DNA from 2 places in the Rhizobium sp. S96 genome. Region 2 is predicted to be linked to the other one. Evidence: predicted binding sites of a transcription regulator. Region 2 holds the regulator's gene; the other holds the start of a gene.
The links. Region 2 encodes HrcA, which represses chaperone genes, less so after heat shock. Its sites were predicted from a motif close to GTTAGCACTCNCNNNNNGNGAGTGCTAAC; they were not measured.
Positions count from the first base shown of each region.

Region 1: a site for HrcA is predicted at 1,930-1,958, ahead of groES (co-chaperone GroES). Genes of this name have one in related genera too.

Region 1 is NZ_JAUDRY010000037.1:239,302-243,165, forward strand. It holds gene QTL94_RS25995 (TIGR01459 family HAD-type hydrolase) at 1-44, opposite strand, end outside; gene chrA (chromate efflux transporter) at 145-1,560, opposite strand; gene groES (co-chaperone GroES) at 2,017-2,313, shown strand; gene groL (chaperonin GroEL) at 2,370-3,864, shown strand, end outside.
Region 2 is NZ_JAUDRY010000003.1:421,209-425,072, reverse strand. It holds gene rph (ribonuclease PH) at 1-594, opposite strand, end outside; gene hrcA (heat-inducible transcriptional repressor HrcA) at 776-1,864, shown strand; gene QTL94_RS03075 (GFA family protein) at 1,877-2,311, opposite strand; gene grpE (nucleotide exchange factor GrpE) at 2,506-3,126, shown strand; gene QTL94_RS03065 (nucleoside hydrolase) at 3,172-3,864, opposite strand, start outside.

The DNA.
Region 1 (3,864 bases), on a different contig from region 2:
TACCGGCTGGTGATTTCCGCAAAGTTTTCGATCCGCTTGGCCATTCCGATTTCCTGCGTTGCATTCAGTTCCCGGTGACATCGCAAAGGCCTGCCGGGATGGCAAGGCATTTCGAGCGCGGTGGGCGCAAAAAGTCCTTTCCGCTCACTTAAAGAAAGTCTCCGCGCCAGTGATCAGCAGGCCGGTCACAGCGGAAAATGCGAGGATCTTGACCATGCCCGCCTTGAAGCGAAAGAGCAGCAAAGCGGCGCTCGCAAAGAGCGCGAGAGCCGCGACATCGAGGCTGCGCCAATCGGGCCAGGCGAGGCTCACCAGGGGCAGGCCCGTGCCTCTCGATAGCAGCGCGATGCGGCCGACTTCGGCAAACAGGACATGAAGGCCGAACCAGAGCGCGAGATTGAGGATGACACCGACGACGGCGGCCGTGATCGCCGACAAGGACGCCGACAGCGCCGCGTTGTTGCGCAGCTTTTCGATGTAGGGCGCGCCTGCGAAGATCCAGATGAAGCTTGGAACGAAGGTCGCCCATGCGGCTAGCAAGGCGCCGAAGACGCCACCCAGCAGTGGCGCCATGGCGATCGGATTGCGGAAGCCGGCGAGGAAGCCGACGAAGCAGAGGACTAGCACCAGTGGCCCCGGCGTCGTTTCCGCCAGTGCCAGACCATCCAGCATCTCGCCGGGCTTCAGCCAGGCATAATGTCCGACAGCGACCTGCGCCACGTAGGAGAGCACCGCATAGGCGCCGCCGAACGTGATGACCGCCATCTTCGAGAAGAAGATGAAGACCGCGCCGAAGACATTGGTCTCGCCACTCAGGGTCTCTGCGATCAGGTCCGTCGGAGCATCCAGCGCACGAACGAGGAGCAGCGGCGACTGCCAGATCAGAATCCAGAACACGAGAACGAGAAGAGGCCTGGCGATCGCGTGCGTCGTCAGCCTGCCGCGCTCCGGCCGCTCGGATGGCTGCGGCGCGGCAGGTGCATCGGTCGGCCGCTGCCCGTATCGCTGCATCAGGAAACCGGCGGCTCCGGCAAGAATAACGACAACAGGAAACGGCAAATTCAGGAGAAAGAGCGCGAGAAATGACGCGGCCGCGACCCAGTAGTGAAAACGGTCCTTCAGCGCCCTGCGCGTCAGCCGAAGAAGCGCTTCGACGACGATCGCCAGCACTGCGGCCTTTAGGCCGAAGAACACCGCCGACAACCATGCCGCATCCTGGAACAGCACGTAGAGGCTGGAGAGCGCGACGATGACAACGAAACCGGGGAGGATGAAGAGCAGACCGGCGACCAGGCCACCGCGAACGCCGTGCATGAGCCAGCCGATATAGGTCGCCAGCTGCTGCGCCTCCGGCCCCGGCAGTAGCATGCAATAACTCAGGGCATGCAGGAAACGCTCTTCCGAGATCCAGCGCTTCTCGTCGACAAGGGTCTTGTGCATCAGCGCTATCTGGCCGGCCGGACCGCCGAAGCTCAGACAGCCGATCTTTGCCCAAACGCGCGTGGCCTCCCGAAACGAAGGAACCGCCACGACTTCATCTGCCGCAATGACTTTATTCACGCTGCCTGCCCCTCGCCTCGACATGCGAGGCCAATTGCGCCTTTTCCGGCCTCAAACTGCTCCGTATCATTGGCACCGATGTGCGACAATCCCAACACGATGCGGCCGATGCAATGCACTGTCAGCCCAGGATCGCCATTGTAACTTCCTGTTCGCGCCGGTCCCAAGCGCCAGAGACCCGCGCGTTCATGCGGCAAGGTTAACGCCCGAGGGCGAGCCATAAGAGTTTGTTTGTCAAAGATTATCAGAGAAGTGGAATGATTTTGGCAAGCGGGGCGTTTTTGCCATCAAAACGATACAAAGGTCCCCTAGGGAAAAATCGTCACCCTCATCCTTGACTCCCCAACAGGCCAACCCTAAATGCAGGCCGCTAGCACTCATAACAAGAGAGTGCTAACACCCATCCGTGCAGGCCGCTCTCGGCCTGCGAGTGTCATTTGATCGAGGGATTAGACAATGGCAAGCACCAACTTCCGCCCCCTTCACGATCGCGTCGTTGTTCGCCGCGTTGAGTCCGAAGAAAAGACCAAGGGCGGCATCATCATTCCTGACACCGCCAAGGAAAAGCCGCAGGAAGGCGAAATCGTCGCCGTCGGTTCCGGCGCTCGTGACGAATCCGGCAAGGTCGTCGCTCTCGACGTCAAGGCTGGTGATCGCGTTCTGTTCGGCAAGTGGTCCGGCACCGAAGTCAAGATCAACGGCGAAGACCTTCTGATCATGAAGGAAGCCGACATCATGGGCATCATCGGCTGATCTGCCGGTTATCCCGACCCGTTTATCGCTGACACCCCTTTTCAGGAGTAACCAAAATGGCAGCTAAAGAAGTAAAGTTCGGCCGCTCTGCGCGCGAAAAGATGCTGCGCGGCGTCGACATCCTCGCTGACGCAGTGCAGGTAACCCTCGGTCCGAAGGGCCGTAACGTCGTTATCGACAAGTCCTTCGGCGCTCCGCGCATCACCAAGGACGGCGTATCGGTCGCCAAGGAAATCGAACTCGAAGACAAGTTCGAAAACATGGGCGCTCAGATGGTCCGCGAAGTTGCTTCGAAGACCAACGACATCGCCGGCGACGGCACCACGACTGCAACCGTTCTCGCCCGCGCTATCGTTCGCGAAGGCGCCAAGGCAGTTGCTGCCGGCATGAACCCGATGGACCTGAAGCGCGGTATCGACCTCGCTGTTGCAGAAGTCGTCAAGGACCTGCAGGCCAAGGCAAAGAAGATCTCGACCTCGGCTGAAGTTGCTCAGGTCGGCACGATCTCAGCAAACGGCGACAAGCAGGTCGGCCTCGACATTGCTGAAGCCATGCAGAAGGTTGGCAACGAAGGTGTTATCACCGTCGAAGAAGCCAAGACCGCTGAAACCGAACTCGAAGTCGTCGAAGGCATGCAGTTCGACCGCGGCTACCTCAGCCCGTACTTCGTCACCAACCCGGAAAAGATGGTTGCTGACCTCGAAGACGCTTTCATTCTCCTCCACGAGAAGAAGCTCTCGAACCTCCAGGCTATGCTCCCGGTTCTCGAAGCTGTCGTTCAGACCGGCAAGCCGCTCCTCATCATCGCTGAAGACGTCGAAGGCGAAGCTCTTGCTACGCTCGTCGTCAACAAGCTGCGCGGCGGCCTGAAGATCGCTGCCGTCAAGGCTCCTGGCTTCGGCGACCGCCGCAAGGCCATGCTGGAAGACATCGCGATCCTCACGGGCGGCACTGTCATCTCCGAAGACCTCGGCATCAAGCTCGAATCCGTTACGCTCGACATGCTCGGCCGTTCCAAGAAGGTTTCGATCTCCAAGGAAAACACCACGATCGTCGACGGCGCTGGCGCCAAGTCGGACATCGAAGGCCGCGTTGCACAGATCAAGGCTCAGATCGAAGAAACGTCTTCGGACTATGACCGCGAAAAGCTGCAGGAACGCCTTGCCAAGCTCGCTGGCGGCGTTGCCGTCATCCGCGTCGGCGGCTCCACGGAAATCGAAGTCAAGGAAAAGAAGGACCGCATCGACGACGCTCTCAACGCGACGCGCGCTGCTGTTCAGGAAGGTATCGTACCGGGCGGTGGTATCGCTCTGCTGCGCTCCTCCACGAAGATCGCCGCCAAGGGTGAGAACGACGACCAGGAAGCTGGCATCAACATCATCCGCCGCGCTCTGCAGGCTCTGGTTCGCCAGATCGCAGAAAACGCTGGTGACGAAGCTTCGATCGTTGTCGGCAAGGTTCTCGACAAGAACGAAGACAACTTCGGCTACAACGCTCAGACGTCTGAATATGGCGACATGATCGCCATGGGCATCGTCGACCCGGTCAAGG
Region 2 (3,864 bases):
GATACCGCCGGCGCCGGTGATGACGAAGTTGGCATCGGTCTCGGCCGAGGAGTCCTCGAGGTAGTCGAGATCGACGACGGGCTGATCGGCGAAGATACCGCAGGAGATCGCGGCGATGTGGTCCTTGAGGACCCGCTCGACCTTGATCATGTTGCGGCTTTCCATCCATTTCAGGCAGTCATAGAGCGCGATCCAGGCACCGGTGATCGACGCGGTGCGGGTCCCGCCGTCGGCCTGGATGACGTCGCAATCGAGCGTGATCTGGCGTTCGCCCAGTTCCTTGAGATCGACCACTGCGCGAAGCGACCGTCCGATCAGGCGCTGGATTTCCTGCGTGCGTCCGCCCTGCTTGCCGGCCGCGGCCTCGCGCTTCATGCGCTCGCCGGTGGCGCGCGGCAGCATGCCGTATTCCGCGGTGACCCAGCCCTTGCCGGTGTTGCGCAGCCACGGCGGCGTCTTTTCTTCAAGGCTCGCCGTGCAGAGCACGTGCGTATCGCCGAATTTCACCAGACAGGAGCCTTCGGCGTGCTTTGAAAAGTTGCGCTCGAAGGAAACCTTGCGCATTTGATCGGTTTTTCTGCCTGATGGCCGCATTCTATTCTCCTGGGGCATGACGCGAAAAGTACGAAGCGAATGGCAAACGGCGTCACACGCGCTTTTATGTTGTTGACCGCTTCTACGATTGGCGGCGCTCATTTGCAATTTCCCTTTTGCCAGCACGCGGAGATTGGCTATATTTTGTCCGATCATCGTCAGCACAGGTGCGCAAGAATTCATGGAGTTCAGATCGACGTCGGTTTCGGATGCAGTGGCTGCACTGGACGAACGCTCGAAGGAAATCTTTCGCCGCATCGTGGAAGGTTATCTCGAAAGCGGAGAACCGCTGGGTTCCCGCAATCTCTCGCGCATTCTTCCCATGTCGCTTTCGCCGGCATCCGTCAGGAATGTCATGAGCGATCTGGAGGAACTCGGCCTCATCTACTCGCCGCATGTGAGTGCCGGCCGGCTGCCGACGCAACTGGGCCTGCGCTTCTTCGTCGATGCCTTCATGCAGGTCGGCGACCTCACGGCTGAGGAACGCGCGAATATCGACCGCCAGGTGCGCGCGGGAAACCGCGACAATCCGATGGAAACGATGATGAACGAGGCGAGCCGGATGCTGTCGGGCATTTCCCGCGGCGCCGGGCTCGTCATCACCTCCAAGAGCGATCCGGTTCTGAAGCATGTCGAGTTTATTCGCCTGGAGCCGACCAAGGCGCTCGCCGTTCTGGTCGGTGATCACGACCAGGTCGAAAACCGCATTATCGAGCTGCCGGCAGGCGTGACGTCCTCGCAGCTGATGGAGGCGGCAAACTTCCTCAATGCCCACATGACCGGCCAGACGCTTCCAGAGCTGCGCAATCAGCTCAGCAAGCTGAAAGACAACGTGCGGCAGGAGCTCGATACGCTGTCGCAGGATCTCGTCGAGCGCGGCGTTGCCGTGTGGTCGGGCAGTGCGGATGAAGGCAAGCCCGCTCAGCTCATCATTCGCGGCAGGTCGAACCTGCTCGAAGGGCTCGTGGGTGCCGACGACCTCGACCGCTTGCGCATGCTGTTCGATGATCTGGAGAAGAAGGACAGCCTGATCGAGCTGCTCAATCTGGCGGAGAGCGGTCCGGGCGTGCGCATCTTCATCGGTTCGGAAAACAAGCTGTTTTCGCTGTCGGGGTCGTCGCTGATTGTGGCGCCCTATCGTGACAACGACGATCGCATCGTGGGCGCGGTGGGCGTCATCGGCCCGACACGGCTCAACTACTCGCGCATCGTTCCGATGGTGGATTACACCGCCCAGCTCATCTCGAGAATGTCGCGTTCCGGCATCTGATCGCGAAGGCGGCTATTCCGGCAGGAGCTCGCCGGAGCCGCCCATTTCGGCCGGCATGTCCTTGAACTTGGGAAGCCCGTCTTTCACGCGAAACACCGTCTCGGCGTAGTTCACATGCAGGGTAGGGGTGTAGCGCAGGCTCGGGATGACCGCCGCATAGACATCCGTGACGCCCCACAACGGGTGCTCGGTCAGCAGATGGCCGCCGCAAAGTTCGCAGAATTTCCGGACGCTCGTGTCGCTCTTCTGGTAGGCCTCCATGTGCTCGCCGCCCTTGGTGACGTGCACAGCGCCCTGCGTCCAGAGCGTGAAGGCGTTGATCGGCCCTGCCGACCATTCCCGGCACGAGTTGCAATGACAGTAGCCCATCGCCACCGGCTCGCCCCTGACCTCGATTGCGACCATGCCGCAGAAGCACTTTCCTTTGTAGCTTGCCTGATCGGTCATTGGGGGCTCCTGAAAACCGCGGTGAGATAATAAATATATACCAATATAAGAATTGCATGAAATGAGAATGCATGGCGATCGGGCAAACCCTATCGGCCCGCATTTCTGGCTTCTTCGTCACGCAGACTTGATTTTTGCCGGCCAAAGCTCGATATCGGGCACATCCAAGAAGACACCAATGACCGGAGAACGTCATGACTGACGAAACGACGAAGAACGGACCGGACGCAGCGGCGGCCGATACCGCTGCGAACGTCGAAAACGAAACCGTGGCTGAGGCTGCGCCGCAGCCGGATCCGCTCGATCAGCTGAAGGCGGAGAACGCCGAACTGCGGGATCGCTATCTGCGCCTGGCTGCCGACATGGACAACCTTCGCCGCCGCACCGAGCGCGAAGTCAAGGATGCGAAGTCCTATTCCGTGGCAGGCTTTGCCCGCGACATGCTGGCTGTATCAGACAATCTCCGCCGCGCGCTCGAAGCCATTCCTGCCGATGTCAGGGAAGCGGCAGATGCCGGTCTGGCAACGCTGATCGAAGGCGTCGAGATGACCGAGCGTTCGATGCTGTCTGCTCTGGAACGCCATGGTGTGCGCAAGCTGGAGCCGGTTGGCCAGAAGTTCGACCCGAACTTCCACCAGGCGATGTTCGAGGTTCCGAACCCCGATGTTCCGAACAATACGGTCGTTCAGGTGGTGCAGGCCGGCTTCACCATCGGCGAGCGCGTTCTCCGTCCCGCCATGGTCGGCGTCGCCAAGGGCGGCCCGAAGGTCGTCGAAGCCGACGTGAACTCAATATTCGACCAGAAAGACGCCTGATCCCATCGGGCCCGCTTGCGCGGGCCTGATTTTTCAGCGTCTAGATCAGATGCGGGCGAAGCGCTCGATCAGCAGATCGAAGAAGCCGTCCGCATCGACGTCGCGCATGACCTTGGCATTGCGCTTGCGATCGGTCACGTGCCACCAGTCGACCACGGTCATGCCGACCGTCAGTTCCGACTTCACTTCGATTTCCACGTTGCAGTCCCGGCCCTGGAAGAGCTCAGGCTTGAGCAGGTAGGCCACGACCGTCGGGTCGTGCAGCGGGCCGCCGTCCGAACCGTATTTCTCGATATCGAACCGCTCGAAGAACTCAAGCATCTCCACCATGGCAATGGCGGGGCGCGTGCCGAGGTCCGCCATGCGCTTGACGCGGTCCTTGCGGGTCAGGAGCTTGTGGGTCACGTCGAGCGGCATCATCACGATCGGGACGCCGGACCGGAACACGATGTCGGCTGCTTCGGGATCGACGTAGATGTTGAACTCGGCTGCGGGCGTGATGTTGCCGCCTTCGAAGAAGCCACCACCCATCATCACCAGCTCGCGAATGCGTGGGATGATATCGGGCGCCTTCTGGAAGGCCATGCCGACGTTGGTAAGCGGGCCAAGCGTGCAGAGCGTCACCGTTCCGGCCGGCTCGTTGCGGAGCGTCTCTATGATGAAGTCGACGGAGTGCTGGGCCTGCAGAGGCATGGTTGGCTCATCAAGCGTCGGGCCGTCGAGCCCTGTCTTGCCGTG